DNA from 3 places in the Paenibacillus sp. 19GGS1-52 genome. Region 3 is predicted to be linked to each of the others. Evidence: riboswitches for the same ligand, from Rfam matches in the RefSeq annotation. Region 3 holds a riboswitch; each other region holds the start of a gene.
What was found. A riboswitch is a leader RNA that binds a small molecule or an ion and turns the genes downstream of it on or off. The one in region 3 is predicted to bind cyclic di-GMP.
Positions count from the first base shown of each region.

Region 1: linked by a shared signal. The riboswitch ahead of H1230_RS27520 (PA14 domain-containing protein) and the one ahead of H1230_RS11270 (thiamine pyrophosphate-binding protein) in region 3 are both predicted to bind cyclic di-GMP.
Region 2: linked by a shared signal. The riboswitch ahead of H1230_RS29110 (transglutaminase-like domain-containing protein) and the one ahead of H1230_RS11270 (thiamine pyrophosphate-binding protein) in region 3 are both predicted to bind cyclic di-GMP.

Region 1 is NZ_CP059724.1:5,936,712-5,942,755, reverse strand. Features, by position in the region: gene H1230_RS27530 (UDP-glucose dehydrogenase family protein) at 1-1,238, shown strand, start outside; gene H1230_RS27525 (sugar phosphate nucleotidyltransferase) at 1,274-2,647, shown strand; cyclic di-GMP riboswitch class I at 2,783-2,862, shown strand; gene H1230_RS27520 (PA14 domain-containing protein) at 2,869-5,202, shown strand; gene H1230_RS27515 (glycosyl hydrolase) at 5,402-6,044, shown strand, end outside.
Region 2 is NZ_CP059724.1:6,342,360-6,348,403, reverse strand. Features, by position in the region: gene H1230_RS29130 (glycosyltransferase family 39 protein) at 1-934, shown strand, start outside; gene H1230_RS29125 (glycosyltransferase family 2 protein) at 979-1,962, shown strand; gene H1230_RS29120 (GtrA family protein) at 1,952-2,356, shown strand; gene H1230_RS29115 (class D sortase) at 2,376-3,035, shown strand; cyclic di-GMP riboswitch class I at 3,153-3,233, shown strand; cyclic di-GMP riboswitch class I at 3,309-3,389, shown strand; gene H1230_RS29110 (transglutaminase-like domain-containing protein) at 3,404-4,213, shown strand; rRNA gene H1230_RS29105 (16S ribosomal RNA) at 4,614-6,044, shown strand, end outside.
Region 3 is NZ_CP059724.1:2,404,536-2,410,579, reverse strand. Features, by position in the region: gene serA (phosphoglycerate dehydrogenase) at 1-169, shown strand, start outside; gene H1230_RS11275 (methyl-accepting chemotaxis protein) at 382-1,632, shown strand; cyclic di-GMP riboswitch class I at 1,764-1,862, shown strand; gene H1230_RS11270 (thiamine pyrophosphate-binding protein) at 2,016-3,653, shown strand; gene H1230_RS11265 (carboxymuconolactone decarboxylase family protein) at 3,668-4,036, shown strand; gene H1230_RS11260 (hypothetical protein) at 4,245-4,595, shown strand; gene H1230_RS11255 (3-oxoacyl-[acyl-carrier-protein] synthase III C-terminal domain-containing protein) at 4,721-5,713, shown strand; gene glpK (glycerol kinase GlpK) at 5,816-6,044, opposite strand, start outside.

The sequences.
Region 1 (6,044 bases), 3.3 Mb from region 3:
AGATCAACAAGCTGAACCGGATGGAATCTCCCATCTATGAGCCGGGAATCGAGGCGCTGATTGAAATGAATCTCCGGGAGGGAAGGTTATCCTTCTCCGCAGATTTGCACAAATCAGTGGGTCGTTCTGATATCGTCATCCTTGCTGTAGGTACGCCCTCCCTGCCTAACGGAGAAGCTGATTTGCAATATATCGAAGGGGCTGCAGCGGAAATCGCGCAAGCGATGGAAGGCTACAAAATCATCATGACCAAATCGACCGTTCCGGTAGGAACGAACGAGAAGATTCGCAAGATCATTGCTGAACATACCCTTCATCCTTTCGATGTTGTCTCAGCCCCTGAGTTTCTGCGTGAAGGCTCAGCGATCCAGGATACTCTGCATCCTGACCGAATCATTATCGGAATCGATAATCCGAAGCTAGAAGAGGTAATGAGGGAGCTTCATAAGGGATTCACAGAAAATGTATTTGTGACTGATATCCGCAGTGCGGAAATGATCAAATATGCATCGAATGCCTTCTTGGCAACGAAAATATCGTTTATCAATGAGATTGCTAATATATGCGAAAAAGTGGGAGCTGATGTGACCGAGGTGGCTCAAGGTATGGGTATGGACCGAAGAATCGGCTCATCCTTCTTGCAGGCCGGCATCGGTTACGGAGGCTCCTGTTTTCCGAAAGATACCAATGCGCTCATCCAAATCGCCGGCAACGTTGATTACGAGTTTAAATTGTTAGAATCCGTAGTCGAGGTGAACAAAGGGCAGCGGTTTATGATTATCTCGAAGCTTCACGAATCTCTGGGTGACCTGCGTGGAGCAGTTATCGGAATTTGGGGCTTGGCATTCAAGCCGAATACCGATGATGTCCGTGAAGCGCCTGCACGTGAGATCGTCGAGGCACTGGTAGCGGAAGGAGCTACAGTTAAGCTGTATGATCCGATTGCCGCTGATAATTTCAGAAAGCAATATGATCATCCACAACTCCGCTGGTGCGGCCTGCCAGAAGAAGCAGCGGAAGGCAGTGACGCTGTTTGTCTGCTGACCGATTGGGCGATATTCAAAGACATTGACCTGCGTCAGTTGGCGAAAGTTATGCGTCGGCAGATTCTGATAGACGGCCGCAACGTCTACTCCAAGCAGCAGATTGAAGGTACTGGGCTTGTGTATCACTCGGTTGGACGTCCGCAAATGGGTGGTCTCAGCGGGTACTCACCCAGTATAGCCGGTACAGTTTAAACCTGTAACACATAAATAATAAGGAGGGTTCACTTATGAAACTAGTACTATTATCAGGTGGTTCAGGTAAACGGTTATGGCCTTTGTCCAACGATTCACGTTCGAAACAGTTTCTGAAGGTACTTGAAAGCCCACTGGGTGAACCGGAATCCATGGTACAACGGGTATGGAGACAACTTCAGGAGACTGGCATGGCGGATTCCTCTTATCTAGCCACAGGCCGCAGCCAAGTGGAGATGATTCAGAGCCAACTTGGATATGATGTGCCTATCATCGTCGAACCGGAACGCCGCGATACCTTTCCGGCAATTGCGTTGACAGCCACCTATCTGTATTCAGTAGTGGGGGTTTCCCCAGATGAGACTGTAGCAATCCTACCTGTTGATCCTTATGTGGAAGCATCTTTTTTTGATACGGTAGCCCAGCTTGAGCGTACGATGCAGGAAAGTGGTGCAAATCTGGCGTTGATGGGTGTGGTTCCTGAGCATGCTTCGGAGAAATACGGTTATATCATTCCTACCACTGAAGCAGCGGGTGAAAGTGGATATTTGCGAGTAAGTCATTTTCAGGAGAAACCGGAACGAAAGCAGGCCGAAGAGCTCATAAGTCGCAACGCCTTGTGGAACTGCGGCGTGTTTGCCTTCCGTTTAGGATATTTACTGGATATTTTGCAGCATAAAGGGCTGCCTCTGAATTATGAAGACTTGCAGAAGCAGTATAAATTATTGTCCTCAATCAGCTTTGATTATGAAGTGGTGGAAAAAGAAAAGAATATTGTTGTACAGCCGTATGACGGCTTCTGGAAGGATCTTGGTACATGGAATACATTGACCGAGGAAATGAGCAGCAATCATGTTGGCAAAGGTTTCATTACTGCAGATTCTGAAGGGACCTGCTTGATTAACGAACTCGACATTCCAATCACGGTCATTGGTGCAAAGGATTTAATTATCGCAGCCAGCCCTGATGGAATATTGGTCACGCATAAGGCAGAGAGTCCGCGAATCAAGGAAGTACTGAAAGCTTTTGAACAAAGACCAATGTATGAGGAACGCCGTTGGGGTCATTACAAAGTTATTGACTATGTGAAGTATGAAGAGGGCAATGAAGTGCTGACCAAGCGGATCTTTATATCTGAAGGCAAAAACATTAGTTATCAGTTGCATCGCAAACGTAGTGAGATCTGGACTATTATCAGCGGCGAAGCGAGCATCGTGCTGAATGAGAAAATGCATAACGTTAAGGCAGGCGATGTGGTGCGTATTCCCGAGGGGACTAAGCATGCTATTCTGGCATTGACGGATGTTGAATTTATTGAGGTACAGACCGGCTCTGAGCTGGTTGAGGAAGATAACATTCGTATTACATTGGACTGGAAAGATATCGAGCTACAACAGTTCATTTCATAGGCCTAAACTATCTATTTAACCGAATATGACAGAGTCAAAACGGGTAGAAAGACTCAATTTTAAGAATATTTTGTAAATGCACTAAACAAAAAAAAAAAAGAGTCGATACATACGGTAAGAAGGAAAATTCCTTCAAAACGATAAAGGCAAACCTATCGAAAGATAGGGACGCAAAGCTAAAGGGCCTTCGCAAGAGTGGCAGCCTGGCTACCGAAAGGAAGATGAATTTGAAAGCTCATCGTATGTATCGACAGTTCTGCATGTTCCTGTCACTAATTCTGTTTGTCATTGCTATTCCACTAGGAATGGGAATTGCACCATCTACTGCAGGAGCAGCTACAAGCTCCGGGACACCGGTTAACGCAGGCGCTTCACCTGAAGCAGTAAAGCTGCTTACTTACCTCAATTCAATTTCGGGGCAAGGGATTATCACGGGACAGCATGACTATCTGGAAAGTCCGGATGAAATCAGCAACAAATTAAAGGGGACCAGCGGGAAATACGCTGCTCTTCACGGCTATGAGCTTGGTGCAATTACTGGTCAAACAGAAGCTACCGTAGCTTCACAACGGAAGAACGTAGTTAACAGTGCTATCAACTGGAGTAAGAACGGCGGTATTGTCGCCATGACCTTTCACGAGAATCTACCGGGAACAACGTATGACTGGTCCAATGTTCAAAAGACGATTAGTCAGTCGGATTTCGACAAATACGTAACACCGGGAACGACGCAGTACAACAGTCTGATTGCCGATCTTGACAAAGTGGCAGTATCCTTGAAAAGCTTACGTGATGCTGGGGTTCCAGTACTCTGGAGACCCTACCATGAAATGAACGGAAATTGGTTCTGGTGGGGAAAGAAAAATAATTTCGCTGCACTCTGGAATATTATGTATGACCGTTTTGTTAACGTTCATCAATTAAACAACCTGTTATGGGTATGGAATCCTAATGCACCTAATGCTTGGGCAGATCCTTATGCCTTAACGTATCCAGGTGCCAATAAAGTTGACATTCTCGCAGCAGATATATATGACAATGACTATCAGCAAAAATATTATGACAGCTTGCTCAGTCTGGCTGCTGGCAAACCGATTGCTATCGGAGAGAATGGTCAAATGCCAAATACGACAAAGCTGCTGCAATCGCAGAATAAATGGGTATATATGATGAACTGGGGAAAATTGCTTTACGAGGATAACTCCACGGATACCATTAAAGCCTTCATGAATAACAGCTATACGATAACTCTGGATAAATATTTATCGGGGGTGATACCGTCCGTAACAGCAACGCCGACAGCGACACCGACGGCAACACCGACACCGACACCAACACCAACACCAACACCGACAGTAGCTCCTACGGCAACGTTTTCCTCGGGGGATCAGGCTCCTGCCTTGAATGGCTTGCATGGTGAATATTACAAGAACATGCTGCTTACAGGGACAGCGGCTCTAGTACGAAATGACGCTAATATCAACTTTAACTGGCGCCAGGCAGCACCGGTTACAGCACTCGGTATCGACAATTTCTCGATTCGTTGGACTGGGAAAATTAAGCCGCTCTATAGTGAAACTTATCAAATCTATACTGCATCGGATGACGGCATACGCGTCTGGGTAGATGGGAAGTCTGTCATAGATAGCTGGATTAAACAAAGTGGAACTGAACGTCAAGGAAGCATTGATCTCAAAGCTGGTCAACTATACGACATCAAAGTGGAATATTATGAGAATGCAGGAGATGCGCGGGTAAATCTGATGTGGCAAAGCCCAAGTCAGGTAAAAGGAACGGTACCTTCAAGTGCATTGTTCATTAATGCAAGTTCATCTGTTGCTAGTGCAGTATCGTCATCGTCGCTTGCAGCAACACCAACGGTAGCGCCGACGGTAACACCAACAGCAGCGCCAACACCAACAGCAGCGCCGACACCAACACCAACAGCAGCGCCGACACCAACACCAACAGCAGCGCCGACACCAACACCAACAGCAGCGCCGACACCAATGCCAACAGCAGCGCCGACACCAATGCCAACAGCAGCGCCGACGGCAACACCAACAGCAGCGCCGACACCAACGCCAACGGTTGCTAATGTTGTCGCACCGGCTGTGAATGGACTACAAGGTGAGTATTTTAGTAATATGCAATTATCAGGTAATCCAGTAATTGTACGCAAAGATGCTGCAATTGACTTCAACTGGCGTCTGCTCTCACCGGATGCAGCACTAGGCGTTGACTTCTTCTCTGTACGCTGGAGCGGTAAGATTAAACCCGTATACAGTGAAACTTATCAAATCTATACAACTTCAGATGATGGTATCCGTGTCTGGATCAACGGCAGCCTCGTTATTGACAGCTGGATGAAACAGAGCGGAACCGAGCGTCAGGGAAGCATAACCATGAATGCCGGACAGCTATATGATATTAAAGTTGAATATTACGAGAATCAGGGTGATGCAAGTGCACGTCTGATGTGGGGAAGTCCAAGTCAAGCGAAGGGAGTAGTTCCTTCAAGCGCCCTTTTCCTATCCTCGTCCATTCAGAACTAAGTAAGTAGCTGTATTCATTACTAAGGCTGATACAGGTTAAGCAGTTATAATAATTCCTTTCACTCGATGCTTAGTGGCCCTGCTTCTCAGCAGGGCTACTAAGCTATAGACTTCATTGGTCCGAAGTTGCTTGTCCAAAAAGCAGGGGAATCACCTTTGTGACCTGCGGCGGCTCTTGGCTACCAGAAGGAGGATTACTTTGAACACTTACCGTAAGTACCGGCTCTTGACCGCTATAATATCTATTATCATTATTTTATCTTTAATACCTTGGGGGGAAGCACGCAGCCTCCCTGTGGCCCGAGTAATCACAAACGAATCACCTGATACGCCAGCTAACCCATCAGCTTCTGGGGAAGCCAAAGATCTGCTCAGCTATCTGGTGAACCTTAGTGGTAAGGGAATGATTTCTGGACAGCATGACTATCTGGAAACTCCCGACGAATTTAACAATAAACTGAAGAATACCACTGGGCAATATGCAGTATTGCATGGTTATGAGTTAGGAGCTATTAACAACCAGCCCAAGAATACAATTGCCTCCCAGCGTCAAGCCGTGGTGGAGAGTGCGATCAAATGGAATAAAGGCGGCGGGATTGTAGCCATGACGTTCCATCAGAATCTACCAGGAACCTCTCCGGAATGGTCTAATGTTTCCATGAACTTGAGCCAGGTGAATTTTGATGCTTACGTTACACCCGGAACTCCTCAATATAAGAGATTGATTGCTGATCTTGATGAGATTGCTGTATATTTGGGAGAACTGCGAGATGCAGGAGTTCCGGTATTGTGGCGGCCCTATCATGAAATGAATGGCAACTGGTTCTGGTGGGGACAAAAGG
Region 2 (6,044 bases), 2.9 Mb from region 3:
CTATTTCATGCAGCGTTATCACACATTGAATTTCTATAAGACTACATTAAGAAAAACGCTGGTTCCGCTTTTCTGGTCTGGGTTGTTCTTCGGAATCGGAGTGGCCTCGAAATGGATTGTACTATACGGCGGAGCCGGATTGGCGATCATACTGGCATTGGTCCTCTTTGAACGCTATAGAGAATACCGGGCGGCGGGGCATGTATTGGCTGAGGGCAAGCTCAAGGATCAGGAATTGATCATTGCCTGTCGCGATGCAAGAGGGAAATTCTGGAAGAACACAATCATCACACTGCTCAGTTGCCTTGTCTTCTTTGTGCTCATTCCGATAGGGATTTACAGCCTATCCTTTATTCCTGTACTAACCGCCTCACCGGAAGGTTTTACTATAAAAAGGTTAATTGATGCCCAGATCAATATGTATGACTATCACAGTCAGCTTGTAGCTACACATCCATTTGCCTCATCATGGTGGGAATGGCCGTTTATGAAAAGACCAGTCTGGTTCTTCAGCGGCGATGAAGGCTTACCGACAGGTAAGGTCAGCAGTATTGTGACCATGGGAAATCCACTTATTTGGTGGACGGGGATCTTCGCGATGCTCAGCACGCTTTGGCTTACGATAAAGCGTAAAGATAAGACCTTGTACATGATCTGGATTGCCTTTTTCTCGCAATATGTTCCTTGGATGCTGGTCCCGCGCGAGACGTTCCTTTACCATTATTTTGCTATGGTGCCGTTTATGATTCTTGGTATTGTATATATGATGAAGCTGCTTGACGATAAATACCCACGAGCCAAATACATTCGGTATGCTTATGTTGCTTTGGCAGCGCTGCTCTTTGTAGCATTTTATCCCGTGCTGTCGGGCATGGAGGTCAGCGGTAGTTATGTGACGAGTATGCTGCGTTGGTTCCCTTCTTGGGTTTTCTAAGGAGGGTTAGACTAGACGCTCATAAAAATTTAGGAGGAACAAAGGTGAAAGCCAGATACAGTGTAATTGTCCCCATGTTTAATGAGGAGGAAGTTATTAAACATACGTATGATCGTCTAAAAAAAGTAATGGATCAAAGCGACGACTCTTATGAGCTGGTCTTCGTTAATGATGGCAGCCGTGATCATACGGCTGAGATCATGCGTGAGATCAGCAGCAGGGACGAGAATGTGAAGCTAATCGACTTCTCCCGTAATTTCGGGCATCAAGTAGCGATTACAGCCGGTATGGATTACGCTGAGGGAGACGCTGTTGTTGTTATTGACGCAGATCTCCAGGACCCGCCTGAGGTGATTTTACAGATGATCGCGAAGTGGAAGGAAGGCTACGAAGTTGTTTACGGGAAACGTCTGAAGCGTCATGGAGAGACCCTTTTCAAAAAAGTCACGGCAAAGATCTTCTACCGGCTGCTCAGTAGCATGACGAGTGTGGACATTCCCACGGATACGGGGGATTTTCGACTCATCGACCGTAAAGTATGCGATGTTCTACGTGGTCTCAAAGAGAAGAATCGTTATGTTAGAGGTTTGGTGAGCTGGGTGGGCTTCCGACAGACTATGGTGGAATACGTGCGTGAGGAACGATTTGCTGGCGAAACAAAGTATCCACTCAAAAAAATGATTCGCTTCGCGCTAGACGGAATCACCTCTTTCTCGCACAAGCCGCTGAAGATTGCCTCCTATATTGGTTTTTTTCTGTCATTTTCCAGTTTCCTATATTTATTTTTTGTGTTATTTCAAAGAGTCTTCACCTCCTGGACCATTCCGGGCTGGGCCTCCATTGTAGGCGTTAATTTGCTCTTCAATGGTATCGTGCTCATGCTGCTCGGTGTCATCGGCGAGTATATCGGCCGCATTTATGATGAATCCAAGGACAGACCGTTGTATATTGTGCGGGAGACTAAAGGCTATCTTGATGTAGAGCAAGATCATAGTCACATCCGAAAGGGAAACGATTATGTCAGATAAGAAGCTTCGCGCAGGAGTGATTCAGTTCCTGAAATTCAATGCTGTTGGCTTGCTGAATACCCTTATTGATTTTGCAATCTTTACACTTCTGAACTCACTTGGGTTGGTATACACCCTGGCACAGGTTATTTCTTATAGTGCAGGCACGGCCAATAGCTTTATTTTGAATAAAAAAGTAACCTTTCGGGACAGTGATCGGGGGAAAAAGGATAGCTTCGACCGAATGCAGTTGCTGAAGTTTATCGTACTGAACCTGATTGTACTGGGAATATCCCTGCTGCTTATGCATTTGTTAACAGATAAACTTGGTATTCAAGTGTTGATCTCGAAGGTATTAGTTACATTCGTCACTGTAATCATCAATTTCTTCGGAAGCCGGAAATGGGTTTTCTAAAAGTAGGGAGGTGAATATCATGCGTAAATTTTCCTATTTAGTCATACTTGCAGGAATACTTGTCATGCTGTTCCCCAAAGCTAATGAATGGTATAACGACTGGCAGCAGCAGAAACTATTAGATGAGGCGGAACAGAGTTATAGTAACAGTGCTCCAGCAACGGTTGACCCTGATCTGAAAAGTAAATATGCTGAGGTAACCCAACTGCTCTCAGAAGAATCTGCATTGGATGAGCAGCCTCCGAGTGATGCTGCTGTAAAGGCGGAACCTGAAGTTGTGCTTGGGGGGAAAGTAATTGCATTAATCGAAATTGATAAGATCAATCTGTTGTTGCCTGTTCTTGAAGGGGCGACGAAAGCCAACATGAAGCACGCAGCTACACATATGAAGGAAACAACTTCTATCGGTCAGATTGGCAATGCCGCAATAGCAGCACATAGAGCCAGAACGACAGGCAGATTGTTTAATAGATTGAATGAGGTTGCAGTAGGAGATATTATCACCGTGAAGACAAGCAAACAAGCGTACAACTATGAAGTATACAAAATTTCTATCGTCGAACCTACGGATGTATCTGTGTTAAACGGGAACAACAAGGACAAGATTCTCACGCTGATCACGTGTGACCCACTAGTAAATCCCACACACCGTCTAATTGTACAAGCCAAACTACCCTAACACACTTAATGTCATAAAATAGAAATTTCCAAAAATTTATTATAAAATTTTGGAAATCTAGCACTATAGGTCTTGAATCTACGCGTAAATATGGTAGTATATAACTATAAAAGCTAAGCACGATAACGGCAAACCTATCGAAAGATAGGGACGCAAAGCTAAAGGGCCTTCCCGTCAGGATGGCAGCCAGCTACCGAATGAAGAGGCTTTTTTTGTTTATTTTTTGTCTAATTCTACCATTATTTCTAGTATGTTTAAGGACAGATAAAGCTTTTACGATAACGGCAAACCTATTGAAAGATAGGGACGCAAAGCTAAAGGGCCTTCCCGTCAGGATGGCAGCCAGCTACCGAAAAGGGGTTTTATCATTGAAGAAATTTTATCTTATGTTATTGGCGATATTTGTAGTGGCTACTTCTGTTCAGATAACTTCAGCTCAAGCTGCTGGCACAGAAACGGGTTGGCTCAATACATCGCAGTTAAACCAAGGCATTATTGGAGTTCAATATGATGTGCCGAAGGACAAACGGATCAAACTTATGATTACCAAAGGCAGCAGCAGCTACACTTATAATCTTTATGCTTCTGGACAAGCTGAAGAATTCCCATTGCAACAAGGTAATGGATCCTATAAAGTCTCAGTTCTTGAGAACATAACGGGTAACAAATACAAAGCTCTATATTCTGAAGTAGTGGACTTATCCTTGAATGATACAAATGCAGTATATTTAAGCTCTGTTCAGAATGTTAAATGGAGTTCTTCTGATAAAGCTATTCTTAAAGCAAAACAACTTACACAAGGCAAAACAACGGATCAAGAGAAGGTTAAAGCAATTTATAATTACATCGTTGCTAATGTGAAATACGATTATTCACTGGCTAACAATGTAACAACTGACTATATCCCTAACATTGATAATACCCTTGCCAGCAAAAAAGGCATTTGCTATGATTACTCTTCATTATTTGCAGCAATGCTACGTAGTGTAGATATACCAGCTAAATTGGTCATGGGAAACTCCACTTATGTTACTCAATACCATGCTTGGAATGAAGTCCTTCTTAATGGCAAATGGGTGACTATTGATACAACAGTAGATGCTGGATTGGTTAAGAGCAATAAAACCGTAGATCTGATTAAGAATTCTACTAAATATACGGCAGTCAAATACTACTAAGAGTAGTTGAATTACTATATGAACAAATAGACAACCAGCTTAATAATTAAGCTGGTTGTTTTTCTTTTGATTAGGGGTTGCTTTTATACTAGTAGATAGGGTATTATAAGTGAGCGCTGTTGGAAGAGCGGACAAGCGAAACACATTGAATTAACAAGAAATAAAAAAAGCTTGCTTTTCTAAACACCGTATGATATATTATAAGAGTTGCTGGTGAGACATTAAACGCCGACAACGAGAACTTGATCTTTGAAAACTGAACAACGAGTGAGTGGGATTTTACGAAAGTAAAATCCAAAAGAAGATGAGTTTCACAGCATTTATGCTGGAGTAAACTTGTCGGTTGAGAATGTAAATTCTCGTCAGAGGTTTCAAAATGAGCAATCGCTCTTTTCAATACAAATTGGAGAGTTTGATCCTGGCTCAGGACGAACGCTGGCGGCATGCCTAATACATGCAAGTCGAGCGGAGTTTTGTTGAAAGCTTGCTTTCAACAGGATTTAGCGGCGGACGGGTGAGTAACACGTAGGCAACCTGCCCCATAGTCTGGGATAACTACCGGAAACGGTAGCTAATACCGGATAATTCCTTTTCCCACCTGGGAAGAGGATGAAAGACGGAGAAATCTGTCGCTGAGGGATGGGCCTGCGGCGCATTAGCTAGTTGGTGGGGTAACGGCTCACCAAGGCGACGATGCGTAGCCGACCTGAGAGGGTGAACGGCCACACTGGGACTGAGACACGGCCCAGACTCCTACGGGAGGCAGCAGTAGGGAATCTTCCGCAATGGGCGCAAGCCTGACGGAGCAATGCCGCGTGAGTGATGAAGGTTTTCGGATCGTAAAGCTCTGTTGCCAGGGAAGAACGTCTTATAGAGTAACTGCTATAAGAGTGACGGTACCTGAGAAGAAAGCCCCGGCTAACTACGTGCCAGCAGCCGCGGTAATACGTAGGGGGCAAGCGTTGTCCGGAATTATTGGGCGTAAAGCGCGCGCAGGCGGCTATTTAAGTCTGGTGTTTAAACCTTGGGCTCAACCTGAGGTCGCACTGGAAACTGGGTGGCTTGAGTACAGAAGAGGAAAGTGGAATTCCACGTGTAGCGGTGAAATGCGTAGATATGTGGAGGAACACCAGTGGCGAAGGCGACTTTCTGGGCTGTAACTGACGCTGAGGCGCGAAAGCGTGGGGAGCAAACAGGATTAGATACCCTGGTAGTCCACGCCGTAAACGATGAGTGCTAGGTGTTAGGGGTTTCGATACCCTTGGTGCCGAAGTTAACACAGTAAGCACTCCGCCTGGGGAGTACGGTCGCAAGACTGAAACTCAAAGGAATTGACGGGGACCCGCACAAGCAGTGGAGTATGTGGTTTAATTCGAAGCAACGCGAAGAACCTTACCAGGTCTTGACATCCCTCTGAATCCGCTAGAGATAGCGGCGGCCTTCGGGACAGAGGAGACAGGTGGTGCATGGTTGTCGTCAGCTCGTGTCGTGAGATGTTGGGTTAAGTCCCGCAACGAGCGCAACCCTTATGCTTAGTTGCCAGCACATCATGGTGGGCACTCTAAGCAGACTGCCGGTGACAAACCGGAGGAAGGTGGGGATGACGTCAAATCATCATGCCCCTTATGACCTGGGCTACACACGTACTACAATGGCCGGTACAAAGGGCTGCGAAACCGCGAGGTGGAGCGAATCCCAACAAAGCCGGTCTCAGTTCGGATTGCAGGCTGCAACTCGCCTGCATGAAGTCGGAATTGCTAGTAATCGCGGATCAGCATGCCGCGGTGAATACGTTCCCGGGTCTTGTACACACCGCCCGTCACACCACGAG
Region 3 (6,044 bases):
GCTTGGTCAAAATGAGGTGAACATCGCCTCCATGCAGGTTGGACGTAAAATCGTCGGCGGTGCTGCAATTATGCTTCTGACAGTAGACAAAGCCGTTCCTCAAGAGGTGCTTGTGAAGCTGGCAGGCCTGCCTGAGATCAACACTGCTGAAGAGATAGTCTTGCTATAAAACTTGTAATAGGCCACCCACACAACGTGTGTGGAGTGGCCTATTTATTTTGTCAGGAGAAGTCCATGTTTCACATTAGTGTATAATCTGTGGCATTCAGGGGAAATTACATCCTTAGTAGCATTTATGTCAGTTCTTACAATAGACTGATATCACTCTAATCCCCTATAATATTACAATATAAAATATTTTTTAAGGGGGATTTCTTTCCAATGGATTGGATGAACAAGCTTCCGTTAAAACAAAGAATAGTTGCTGGATGTTACCTGATTGCTGCCTTATTTTCTATCCCTGTTTTGATTTCTTTTATTGTAATGGGTAAAATTTTTGTCGGTATTCTTCTTATTGTGGTTCTTGGTGGTCTGACATATCCTCTTTCACGCTTTGTTGAGAGAACGCTTACATCATCATTTGATGACATTGCAAATGTCACTCACAACATTGCAAAGGGCGACTTTACTACTAGAGCTGATGAAAATGGTTCTATGGGAGATGTCAGCCGCTCCTTTAATACTATGATTGATAAATTGAAGAAAATTCTGACTGAAGCATCACAGCTTACCCGTCAAGTCATGGACGCGAGCCGCGGAATTGAAAATAAAAATCAGAGTTTGAAGATTGTTATGGCTCAGGTTTCTTCCTCCTCCAACGAACTAGCTTTGGGTGCTAATGAAATATCTGTAGACATCGCTGATATGACAGAATCTATTAAAGACATTGAAACTAAAGTTTCCAACTATACAACCTCCACAAAAGAGATGAATAAACGTTCAATACATACGTTGGAATTGGTTGAGAAAGGCCGTCAATCGGTAGACACTCAGGCTGAAGGCATGCGCAAAAATATCGCAGCCACCAAAAAAGTAGCAGAAACCGTCGATGCGCTTTCACACAATGCCCGAGGAATTACGATGATTACAAAAACGATCACTGAGATTGCTGAACAGACTAATCTGCTATCCCTTAACGCCTCCATTGAAGCGGCCCGTGCCGGAGAACATGGACGTGGCTTTGCAGTCGTAGCCCAAGAGGTACGTAAACTAGCTGAAGAATCAACCGCCTCAACCAAAGAAGTATTTGGTCTTGTGCGCAGTATTGAGAACGATATTAAAGATGCCATAGCTAACATTGCGATCAATGAAAGCGTAGTGCAGGTTCAGAACGAAATGATTACAGAGACAGCTAATATCTTCTCGCAAATAGTCCATAGTGTACAATACATCGCTGAGCAAATTGCTGCCTTTTCTTCGGAGAGTGACATCATGTTAGAAAGCGCGCTCAAAATCTCAGGCGCTATCGAAAACATTTCCGCCATTACCCAGCAAACTGCAGCTGGAACTGAAGAAGTCTCGGCTGCCATGAATGAACAAATAAATGCTCTGCAATCCGTAGCAGAGGAAACCGAAAAAATGACTCAGGCTGTATTTAATCTGCAAAAAACGATACATATTTTCAAATTTTAGGAGATGGGTCAAAAGACTTCCCTCTAAAGATCATGGTATTCGTCAAATTTCACGCTTATTTGTATAAAAATATTGACAAAAGAGAGAGAGGAATATATTGTAAAGGAAAATTATTCTTTATTTAATTTAATAATTTATAAAGGCAAAATTTCCGAAAGGGAATGACGCAAAGCCATGGATCTACAGCCTCATTTTTCAGTTGATGAGGCCATGACTGCCAGGTTGCTAAAACATCATGAAGGACTGAATTAAACATGCAGTCTCAATGGCGAATTATGCTACCCACCTGTGCTCTGTATCAGAGCACAGGTTTTATTTTTTTTTAGATCTAACGTTTTCACTTCGGGAGATCGATAAAGATATTACAATAAAATACTTGTGAGGTGTATGTTTTGAAGACAGTTGCAGAATACATGGCGGAGGCACTCCGCAACCTCGGAGTAACCCATTCTTTTGGGATTATTGGTAAATCTATTTGTCCTGTGGTTCTTAAAATGGTTGACTATGGTATCGAGTTTATTCCCGGGAGACATGAATCAAGCTCCGGCTTCGAAGCCTCTGGTTACGCACTAAAAACCGGGAATCTCGGGATAGCATTCGGGACCTCCGGCCCAGGTGGAACAAATCTGCTTACTGCAGCAGCACATGCAAAGGCTAATAACCTTCCTGTTCTTTTTATTACCGGTCACCAATCTATTAAAGAACTAGGAATTCCTCAATGTCAGGATTCATCCTCTTATCTTGCCGATTTAGCAGAAATGTTTAGGCCAGCCACTTTATTCAGCAAGCTTATCGAACGTGGAGATCATTTCAGTACTATTTTTAATCATGCAATTGCCATCGCGCTAGGCGGCAAACGTGGACCTGTTCATCTCTGCATCCCCTTTGATGTACAGACGGAAATGCTTGAAGAATGCAACATCGTATTTCCTGAACGGGAAACACTAGTAAATTATGCTAGCCTTGATCGTGTAATTACTGCTATTAACCATTCCAGTAATCCTTTAATTATTGCTGGTAAAGGTGTTAATCGGTCTGGAGCTCATAAAGAGCTGATCCAATTAGCTGAAACCTTTAATATTCCAGTCGTGACGTCACCTGGCGGAAAAGGGGCTCTCCCTTGGGATCATCCTTTATATCATGGGCCTATTGGTGTAGGTGGCTGCACACATGGCGATGATCTGCTGAACCATAGTGATCTTTATATCGTATTGGGCTCACGCCTAAGTGATATGACCATATGTAACCTAAAGCGAGAGAATCATCCAGAGACATTGATCCAATTTGATTGTGATCCTACTTTTGTCGGAAAAATACTAACTTCAAAGACTATTCAAATTACAGGTGATGTTCGCGATAATCTGGAGTTCTACCTTAACGGAATTGACCAGACAACACTTCCTAAGCGCGAAACTAAGCCTTTTGCTTACACTGAGGAACTTCCCACTCTGTCCAAGCTCTCTTTGGCATCGGTTCTTAGCACAATGAGTGACCTGATTCCTTATAACAATACCGTTTTTGTTGACGATGGAAGCCATGGGTTCAATGCCGTCAAATGGTATAAAGTAAAGAAACCCGGAAGTTTTGTTTTTGACGCCTATTTTGCTTGTATGGGAAATGCGATCGGTATGGCTATTGGTGCAAAGGTAGCGGCTCCTAGCGAAACGATCTTCTGCATTACCGGTGACGGCTGCTTTATGATGCTGGGATCAGAGATTAATACCGCTGTATGCAAAGATATCCCCGTCATCTTTATTGTCGTAAATAATATGCAGTTGGATATGGCGTTAAAAGGAATGGAGAAAACTACAGGTCGAATTGATGGAACTGTATTTGAAGTTCCTATGGATGTTGTGAAGTTTGCTGAATCTCTGGGAGCTACAGGCTTTAAATGTGAGACTGCTGAGCAATTTTCTTCAGCTATTAATGAGGCAGTTGCGTTGAATCGCGTTGCCGTTATCGAGTTGCTGACGGATCGTGACGAAATTCCACCCACTGCACACCGTGTGCTAAACATGTAATTCAGGAGGCCTTTATGAGCGATAAAATTAATAGTGGTTTTAATCATTTCTCTAATCTATCCGGTGACTATGGAGCCAAAGCCTTGGCTCCGATTAAAGAGCATTTTCCAGAGTTAGCTGAATTTATTATGGGAACTGCCTATGGTGATATCTTCCAACGCCATACTATCGGAAACGATTGGAAAGAAATTGCGGTGATTTCTTCTTTGATTACTATGGGTCAATATGACCAATTAGGTGTTCACTATGTTATGGCTCTTCGTGTAGGTATCACTGTTGAACAAATCAAAGGTATTTTATTACATTTAGCTCCTTGTGTGGGTGCTCCTAGGATTATTAGTGCCTTTAATATCCTACTGGCTACACTTGAAGAAGCTCAATAAAACACACAAGTTACAAATTTATACATAGTTCGACTTTTATATTGCATATATGAGAAATATATGTATATAATACAGTTAAAATATCCCAAAGCTAAGATTTTAATGTCGAAAAATGGCGTTATCCAATCGGTTTAAAGGATATATAGTGGCTGGTGATATCACAGTCGAACTAAAGCTTATAGTAATTAAACAATGGGAGAGTGCACACATGGGAAAATTCATTTTAAAAACTGATTCAGCTGCCAAAGTCATTAATATCGAGCTAGAGGGAGCTTTTTCTGAGGAAGACGGTCTAAAATCAATTCAAGCGTATCAACAAACCATCAACCCTATTAACCCTGCAGACTATGAATTACAGATTGATTGCCGCAAACTTAATGTAACCGCTCCTGACGTTGTGCCTCTTCTTGAAGGATGTTTTGTAATGTTTAAGGCTGATGGCTTTGTAAAAGTAAATCTTACGCTTGAGAATAATCCTATCCTTAAAATGCAGTTGGCTCGTCTGGGACGTAAGGCTGGTCTTGAGAACCTTGAGATTATCTCTACGGTCAAAGCCTAGTCAGTTTAATAGTTGCACATAAAATGTTAGCTTTATTCAGCGGAATAGATTCCTAAAAGATATAATACTGTAAATTTTTACTAGAGAAGCGCAGGCTTCAAAATCGAAATTTTAGGAGGAATCATATGGCTGGAATCTGTATAAAAGATATCGATATCTATCACCCAAGTAACAAAGTTGGTAATGACTTTTTCATTCAACATTTCGACGAAAAGGGTATTGATATCCGTGGACTTCTGGCTACTTTAGGTCGTGATACTCGCTACAGTATTAACAATGAGGAAGAGAACTCCCTGACTATGGCTTTTGAAGCGGCTAGCAACGTTCTGGAGAAGACAGGGCTAACTGGTGCTGATATCGACCTTATCGCCTATGCCAGTCAGACTCCTGAATATATCTTCCCTACTAATTCATTAATGATTCACCGACTGATTAACGGCGCATCCCATACCATCTGTATTGATAGTAATGCTAACTGTGCTGGGATGACGGCTTCCGTTGAGCAAGTTAGTCGCCAGATGATTGCTAATCCGAGAATCAAGCGTGCTCTTGTTATCGGTTCCGATCATGTAGCCCCACATGCTGATAAAAGCGATCCTGTATATTATGCCAACTTCGGTGATGCTGCTGCAGCTGTGATTTTGGAACGTGTCGAGAATTCGTCAGGATTCATTGATTCTATCTACCAGACCGACACTTGTGTCTATGGAAATTCCCTGTTCCCTGCTGAAGGCTTAGCCAAAATGGGCAAGACAGGCGTAGCCAACGGAGAGTTCAATGTTAAATTCATTCCCTTCGATGATTCTATCTGTGTAGATGCTGCATCTGAATCTATTCAAACCCTACTCTCCAACAATGATATTGCACCTGAATCCATTAAAGCGGCTTGCTTCTCGCAACTGTCACTTCCCAATATTCGTGCTGTATCCGAAAGAACTGGACTCGGCAGCGACGTTGCTGTGTATATTGGTGATGAGTTCGGTTATACCTCCACTAGCAGCCCTTTTATCGCCCTACACAAGGCTGTTACCACCGGAAAGATTGAGCGTGGGGATAAAGTATTATTTTGGACGGTTGGTGCTGGCTGGCAGAATGTCGCTTTTGTTATGGAGTATTAATAGGCTTGATTCAAATCTTTTAAAAGAAAACGGCAAGCTTCCTGCACTAAGGAAGCTTGCCGTTTTCTACGTTTATTTAAAATAGTTATACAAATAAGTTCCTTAACGATGTCCTGCGTGCTTCTCCCAGCCCATCGTGCGTGACACCGCATCCTGCCAGGCGTGATAGCGGCGTTCACGCTCTTCTTGCCCCATCAAAGGTGTAAAGACCCTCTCAGCCTTGTTAAAGCTCTCCAGCTGGTCCCTTGTCCAAATACCAGAGGTTAGCCCAGCAAGAAGCGCTGCGCCCAGCGCAGTCGTCTCTGCGTAAGCCGTACGCGTAACCTCACTA